2 regions of the Microbacterium petrolearium genome follow, and region 1 is predicted to be linked to the other one. Evidence: riboswitches for the same ligand, from Rfam matches in the RefSeq annotation. Region 1 holds a riboswitch; the other holds the start of a gene.
The links. A riboswitch is a leader RNA that binds a small molecule or an ion and turns the genes downstream of it on or off. The one in region 1 is predicted to bind thiamine pyrophosphate.

Region 1 (3,877 bases):
TGGTTCCCGCTCGCCGCGCTGCCCGATCCCGTCGTCCCGCACGAGCGGATCGTGCTGGATCGACTGCGCACCGGATCCCTCGACCCGGTGACGCCCGTCGGCTTCTGACCCGCCCGCGGGCCGGGCGGGGCGCTCAGCCGAGCGGCTTGAGCTCGAGCTCGGCGCGCGTCGCCCCGGCGGCGACCGACGCGAAGGCCGTGTAGCCGTCGGCCTCGGCGCGCGCGAGCAGGCCCTTGAGGTTCTTCGTGCGCCGCTCGAGGCGCACGCGCGACCCCTCGGCGACGAGCGCCGCCTTGAGGGCGACGAGCTCGGCGACCGGCACGTCCCTGTCGTGCACGAGCACGACGGCGGGGGCGGCATCCGGGTCGGCGAGCGAGACGAGGTCGACGATCCGCTCGAACCCGATCGAGAAGCCGACCGCCGGAACGTCCTGGCCGAGGAAACGGCCGATCATGCCGTCGTAACGGCCGCCGCCGCCGAGCGAGTACGTCACCGACGGGTGGGCGAGCTCGAAGATCGTGCCCGTGTAGTAGCCCATGCCGCGGACGAGGAACGGATCGAACACGAGGGGAGGCACTCCCCCGCGCGCGGCCGCGACGGCCTCGCCGATGCCCACGAGGTGCGCGATCACCTCGTCCGGCACGCCCTCGGGCAGGGCGGCGCGGATCGCGTCCTGGCCGAATGCGGCCTGCGCGCCGGGCGCGCGGCCGAGGAACACCTCGAACGCGTCGACGGCCTCGGTCGTCGCGCCGCGCTCGCGCAGCTCGGCGGTGACGCCGGCGGGGCCGATCTTGTCGAGCTTGTCGATCGTGATGAGCACGCCGGGGCGCTCCTCCGCGGCGAAGCCGAAGACGTCGAGCATGGCGTCGAGCGCGCGGCGGTCGTTGATCCGCACCGTCGCGCCCTCCAGCCGGAGCGCGTCGAGCGTGTCGAGCGAGGCGACGATGAGCTCGGCCTCGGCGCGCGCGGTGTCGTCGCCGATGATGTCGATGTCGCACTGCAGGAACTGGCGGTAGCGGCCCTTCTGCGGCCGCTCGGCGCGCCACACCGGGGCGATCTGGATCGAGCGGAACACGCTCGGCAGCTCCGCGCGGTTCGTCGCGTAGAACCGGGCCAGCGGCACCGTGAGGTCGTACCGCAGGCCGAGGTCGGTCAGTGCGGCAGGGTCGTCGGCCGCCGCCCGGATGGCGTCGCCGTCGAGCCCGCGGCGCAGGATGTTGAACGCGAGCTTCTCGTTGTCGCCGCCGATCCCGGCGTGCAGGCGCCCGTACTCCTCGACGACGGGCGTCTCGATCTCGTCGAACCCGTGCGCACCGTAGCGCTCGCGGATGACGGCGAGCACGCGCTCGCGACGGGCCTTGTCGGCGGGGAGGAAGTCGCGCATCCCGCGCGGCGCATTCACGGAAGCCATAGCCCGACCATTCTCTCAGGTGACGCACCGAGCCCGATGCCGCGCCGCGGAGCGCTGCTAGGGTCGATCCCGACACGGGGTGCCCCGACCGGGGCTGAGATCACACCCGCCGAACCTGCTCTCGTCAGCACGAGCGAAGGGATGTCATGATGACGCTGCCGTCCGCCTCGGAGGTGTCGAGGCACCTCCGGACCGTCCGATCCACCGCGCCGCTGGTCCACTGCATCACGAACACCGTGGTGCAGAACTTCACGGCCAACGCGCTCCTCTCCGTCGGGGCCTCCCCCGCGATGGTCGACATCGTCGGCGAGGCCGGCCCGTTCGCCGGCGTGGCGAGCGGCCTGCTCGTCAACCTCGGCACGCCGAGCCCCGAGCAGCGCGCCGCCGCCGTGGAGGCCACCGAGGCGGCGGCCGACGCCGCGACCCCGTGGGTGCTCGATCCCGTCGCCGTCGGCGCGCTCCCGGTGCGCACGCCCCTCGCGCGGCGCCTCGCCGAGGCCGGTCCGCGCGTCATCCGCGGCAACCCCTCCGAGATCGCCGCGCTCGCGGGCGGCGGCCAGGGCGGGCGCGGAACCGACAGCGCGGTGGGCGTGGACGAGGTGCTGCCGGACGCCCGTTCGCTCGCGGCGCGCACCGGGGCGGTCGTCGCCGTGTCGGGAGCCGTGGACGCGATCATCGGCGGATCGAGCATCACGCGTGTCGCCACCGGCACGCCCCTTCTCACGCGGATCACCGGGGGCGGCTGCGCGCTCGGCGCCGTCATCACGGCCTTCGTCGGCGCGTGCCGCGACGATGATCCCGCGACCGTGACGACCTCGGCGGTCGCGGTCTACACGATCGCGGCCGAGCGCGCCGCACGCGCGGCGGCCGGGCCCGGATCGTTCGCCGTGTCGCTGCTCGACGAGCTCGCGGCGCTCGACGACGACGCGATCGCGCGCGCCCTCGACGCCGCGGCCGCGGAGGGCGCGGCACGATGAGCGCCGACCTGTCGCTCTACCTCGTCACGGACGGCGCGCACGCGGCCGCCGCGGGGCACACCGTCCCGGACGTCGTCGCGCGGGCCGTGGCCGGGGGCGTCACGACCGTGCAGGTCCGCGAGAAGCACGCGGGCGCCCGCGACGTCCTCGAGCTCGTGCGGGCGGTCGCCGATCGCCTGCGCGCCGCTCCGCACGTGACGCTGCTCGTGAACGATCGCGTCGACGTCGCCATCGCCGCCCGCGACGCCGGGGCGCGCGTGGACGGCGTGCACGTGGGCCAGTCGGATCTGCCTGCGGCGGCCGCGCGCGCGATGCTCCGCGCCGCCGGCTTCGCGCGGCCCGTCGTCGGCGTCAGCGCGGCGACGCCCGAGCAGCTCGCCGCGGCCGAGCGCGACGGAGCCGACTACGTGGGCATCGGCGCGGTGCATCCGACGGCGACCAAGTCCGACGCGCCCGCCGCCGTCGGCCACGAGGGCTTCGGGCCGCTCGCCTCCGCCACCGCGCTGCCGGCCGTCGCGATCGGGGGCGTCACCGCGGCCGACGCCGCACCGCTGCGGGCGGCCGGGGCGGCGGGGATCGCGGTGGTCTCGGCCGTCTGCGCCGCGCCCGACCCCGAGGCGGCCGCCCGCGCGCTGCGCGGCGCCTTCGCGGGGGTGGACGCATGATCCCCCGCGTCCTCAGTATCGCGGGCACGGATCCGACCGGCGGCGCGGGGATCCAGGCCGATCTGAAGAGCATCGCGGCGCACGGCGGGTACGGCATGGCCGCCGTGACGTCGCTCGTCGCGCAGAACACGCACGGCGTGCGCTCGGTGCACACGCCGCCACCGTCGTTCCTCGCCGAGCAGCTTGACGCCGTGAGCGACGATGTCGAGATCGACGCGGTGAAGATCGGCATGCTCGGCGACGCGGCGACCGTGCGCATCGTGCGGGAGTGGCTCGAGCGGGTGCGGCCGCCCCGCGTGGTGCTCGACCCGGTCATGGTCGCCACCTCCGGCGACCGGCTGCTGGCCGCCGAGGCCGAGGAGGCGCTGCGCGAGCTGCTGCCGCTCGCCGATGTCGTCACCCCGAACGCCCCGGAGCTGGGCGTCCTCGTGGGCCGGCCCGCCGCCCGCGACACCGACGGGCTCCTCGACCAGGCGCGGCTGCTCGCGGAATCCTCCGGCACGCTGGTCGTCGCCAAGGGCGGGCACGTCCCGGGTCCGCTCGTCGTGGACGCCCTCGTCGGCCGGGAGGGCGCGCTCGCGCGCTTCGAGAGCCCGCGGATCGACACGTCGACCACCCACGGCACGGGGTGCTCGCTGTCCGCGGCGATCGCCACGCTCGCCGCGCGTGACGACGACTGGACGCTCGCGGTCGGGCGCGCCAGGGACTGGCTCGCCGCCGCGATCGCCGAGGGCCCCCGCCTGCGCGTGGGAACGGGCAACGGGCCGGTGCACCACCTCGTCGAGATCGAGCGGGTGCTGCCGGGCGCCGGGCCGATCACCTCG
Region 2 (3,877 bases), on a different contig from region 1:
ATGCCCTCCTCGCCGAGCAGCGGATTCGAGTTCCTCACCGGCTCCGCGTTGCCGGGCAGGGTCGTCTCCTGCTTGGCGACGATCTCGGCGACGACGGGGTTCTCCAGCGCGAGCTGGCCGAGCAGCAGCACGTCGGAGGCCGTGGCGGTGTTCGCGGGATCCATCCCGCTCGGCTCGACGATCGTCGTGTGCGCGAGCCCGTGTGCCGCGAGCCACTCGGCGGCCTCGGCGGCGAAGGCCTCGTTCGATCCCCAGATCTCCGCGACGAGGCGATTGACGTAGTTGTTCGCGGAGCCCATCAGGATGCCCTCGAGCATCTGGTACTGCGTCAGCGAGCCGTCGACGGGCACGTCCAGCGAGGACTGGCCCGCCCACAGGTAGTTGTCGAGGTAGTCGCGGTAGTCGCTCCACGTGAAGCCGTAGGAAGGGCCCTCCTCACCGGGGGCGAGCGGCTGCTTCTCGAGGATCATGAGCACCGACACGAGCTTGGTGATGCTCGCGATCGGAAGCGAGGCGCTCGAATCGGCGGCGGCACGGTCGAGCAGGCCCACCGGCGCGACGGCCGCGGAGCCCGCGGCGGGCCAGTCCACCGTGAGCGGTGCGGCGGGCGCGACGGCGACCTGCTGGGCCGTCACCGTCGGGGCCACGGCATCGAGGGGCCAGAGCACGCACGTGGCGACGTACCCGGCCGCGAGCACGCCGGCCGTCGCGACGGGCGCGAGCGCCGAGAGCGTGCGGCTCCGGCGCGGTGGCAGCAGGTCGGGTCCGGTCACGGCCCGGTGCGGCGCGGTCGAGAACGCCGCGGTCGACGACCGCACGGCCACGGCCTCGGGGTCGACCCACGCGAGGGCGCGGGGAGCGTGAGCGGGTGCGGGCCCATCGCCCGGCACGGGCAGGGGCTCGCCCTCGGCGGCGTACCGCAGCGGCGGCACGTCCGGACCCGTCGGCGCGGGGACCAGCGCGGTGAGGTCATCGGCGCGCGGCGCGGCCACGGGCTCGGGGACGGACGGCGACTCGGGGGAGGATGCCGGCTCGGGAGCGTCCGACGGATCCAGGACCGCGGTCCGCGGCTGCCCCGCCGGTGACGCGGGTTCGGCCGGGCCAGGTGCCACGCCGCCGGCCGTCGCGGGCGCGGCGAACGCCGCCTCGCGGAGCGGGGCGGGGGCGGGGGTGGCGGGCGGCGCGGCGGAGGCGCGCTTGCCGAACAGACCCCGCCTCGCGCCGGGAGCGGGCTCCTCGGCGGGCGGCGCGAGCACCGGCGGTGCGGCGACGGGCGGCGCGCTCTCGCGCGCGCGAAGCTCGCGCTGGCGCGCTTCGCGCATCGCCCGCCGGGACAGGTGCGACGGCCGCGAATCGAGGGGACCGGGCTCGGGGGAGAGCTCCGCGGCCGACGTCGCCCGGGGCAGATCGTCGGGGGTCACGGTCCTACGGTACCGCGGCTGCGGCGCGTCCCCTGCAACGGCGCTGAAGGTGCCGGCTGCGCCCGGGCACCCGGTCGGTCGAGCCCCGCGGCCGCTCGCACCCCTGCGGGGGATCTACACTGGTCGCACACATCACACGGGAGTCCGGCGAGCCGGGCTGAGAGGAAGCGATCCGCGCTTCGACCGTCGAACCTGATCCGGATCATGCCGGCGCAGGGAGGAGAAAGTATGAACACGTCCACGTCCGTGCCCGAGACCGCCTCGGGCGCACCGTCCCGCCGCTTCACCTGGCGGGTCGTCGACATCGTCGTCGCCAGCGTCATCGGCGTCGCCTGTTCCGTGATCTTCCTGATCTGGAACGTCGGCTACGAGTTGCCGGGCGACCTCATCGGCGCGCTGCTGCCCGGTCTGGGCGGCCTGCTGGCCGGCCCGTGGCTGATCGCCGGCGTGATCGGCGGCCTCGTCATCCGCAAGCCCGGCGCGGCGCTGTACACCGAGCTGCTCGCGGCGGTCATCTCGGCGCTCGTCGGCAACCAGTGGGGCCCGCTCACCATCGTGTCCGGCCTCGTGCAGGGCCTCGGCGCCGAGCTGATCTTCGCCGTCTTCCTCTACGCCTCGTTCCGCCTCCCCGTCGCGCTCCTCGCGGGCGCGGGTGCCGGCCTCGGAGGCGGCATCAACGACCGCATCAGCTGGTACCCCGGCGCGGACGCGCTGTTCACGACCGTCTACATCGCGTCCACGACGGTCTCGGGCCTCGTCATCGCCGGCCTCGGCGGCTGGGCGATCGTGCGGGGGCTCGCCGCGACCGGTGCGCTGAACCGCTTCGCCGCCGGCCGCGCGGCCGGGAAGCGCGTCTGAGCGCGCCGACGCCCGGCCCGATGCCCGCCTCCTCGACGGTGCCCGCCGCCGTCGAGGCGGCGGGCTGGGGCTGGCGGTACGCGACGCGGCTGCGCTGGGCCGCGCGTCGGCTCGATCTGCGCATCGCGCCGGGCGAGCGCGTGCTGCTGCTCGGGGCGAGCGGATCGGGCAAGTCCACGCTGCTGCACGCGCTCGCGGGCGTGCTGGGCGGCGACGACGAGGGCGAACAGGAGGGCTTCCTGCGCGTGGAAGGGCGCGAGCCCGCGTCCGCCCGCGGGCGGGTGGGGCTCGTGCAGCAGGATCCCGACGCGCAGGCCGTGCTCGCGCGCGTGGGCGACGACGTCGCGTTCGGCTGCGAGAACCTCGGGGTGCCGCGCGACGAGATCTGGTCGCGCGTGCGGAGCGCCCTCGAGCTCGTCGGGCTCGACGTGCCGCTGGACCGCTCGACGTCCGCCCTGTCGGGCGGGCAGAAGCAGCGGCTCGCGCTGGCCGGGGCGCTCGCGATGCGGCCGGGCCTGCTGCTGCTCGACGAGCCCACCGCCAATCTCGACCCCGCGGGCGTCGCCGAGGTGCGCGACGCCGTCGGGCGCGTGCTCGACCGCACGGGCGCGACCCTCGTCGTCGTGGAGCACCGCGTCGACGTGTGGCTGCCGGTCGTCGACCGCATCGTGGTGCTCGGGGCGGACGACGACGAGCCGGGCGTGATCGCCGACGGCCCGCCGGCCGAGGTCCTCGGGGCGCGCGGCGCGCAGCTCACCGCGCGCGGTGTCTGGGTGCCCGGCATCCCGCCCCGGCATCCCGCTCCCCCCGCATCCGCCCCGGGCGAGGTGCTCGTCGCCGGTCGGGCGCTCGAGGTCGCCCGCGTGCGCGGCCGCGCCGTGGCGGGCCCCCTCGACGTCGACGTGCGCGCGGGCGAGGTGCTCGGCATCATCGGCCCCAACGGTGCGGGCAAGTCGACGCTCGGTCGCACGCTCGCGGGCCTCCTGCCGCCCGCGGACGGCGAGGTGCGCGCGGCCGCCGGGGTGGCCCGCGACGCCGGGCCGGCGCCCATCCGCTGGACGTCGCGCCAGCTGCTCACCCGCATCGGCACGGTGCTGCAGTCGCCGGAGCACCAGCTGCTCGCCACGACGGTGCGCCGGGAGCTGGAGGTCGGGCCGCGGGCGCTCGGCCTGCCCGAGGCCGAGATCGCCGCGCGCGTGGGCGAGCTGCTCGAGCGCCTGCGGTTGTCGGCGTTCGCCGAGGCCAACCCCCACACGCTCTCCGGGGGCGAGAAGCGGCGTCTCACGGTCGCGGCGATGCTCGCGACCCGCCCGCGCGTGATGGTGCTCGACGAGCCGACGTTCGGGCAGGACGCGCGCACGTGGGCCGAGCTGGTCGCGATCATCGCCGCGCTGCGCGACGGCGCCGGCGACGATCCGGGCGCGGGCATCGTCGCGGTCACGCACGACGCCGACGTGCTCCAGGCCCTCCACGCGCGCCGCCTCGCGCTCACGGGAGCGCGCCGATGATGATGCCGGCGCCGCCGCGGGCCAGGGGCCCGATCGCGGGGGCGAATCCCGCCGCCAAGCTCGCCGCCGCGCTCGTCATCGCGTTCCCGC

Region 2: linked by a shared signal. The riboswitch ahead of ACYVJ0_RS04185 (ECF transporter S component) and the one ahead of thiM (hydroxyethylthiazole kinase) in region 1 are both predicted to bind thiamine pyrophosphate.

What each region holds. Positions count from the first base shown of each region.
Region 1 covers NZ_BAAGRQ010000015.1:46,727-50,603, forward strand. Annotated here, with positions in the region: gene ACYVJ0_RS11490 (NUDIX domain-containing protein) at 1-108, shown strand, start outside; gene hisS (histidine--tRNA ligase) at 134-1,411, opposite strand; TPP riboswitch at 1,477-1,570, shown strand; gene thiM (hydroxyethylthiazole kinase) at 1,561-2,388, shown strand; gene thiE (thiamine phosphate synthase) at 2,385-3,053, shown strand; gene thiD (bifunctional hydroxymethylpyrimidine kinase/phosphomethylpyrimidine kinase) at 3,050-3,877, shown strand, end outside.
Region 2 covers NZ_BAAGRQ010000003.1:183,472-187,348, forward strand. Annotated here, with positions in the region: gene ACYVJ0_RS04180 (D-alanyl-D-alanine carboxypeptidase family protein) at 1-1,421, opposite strand, end outside; TPP riboswitch at 1,548-1,658, shown strand; gene ACYVJ0_RS04185 (ECF transporter S component) at 1,650-2,279, shown strand; gene ACYVJ0_RS04190 (ABC transporter ATP-binding protein) at 2,300-3,787, shown strand; gene ACYVJ0_RS04195 (energy-coupling factor transporter transmembrane component T family protein) at 3,784-3,877, shown strand, end outside.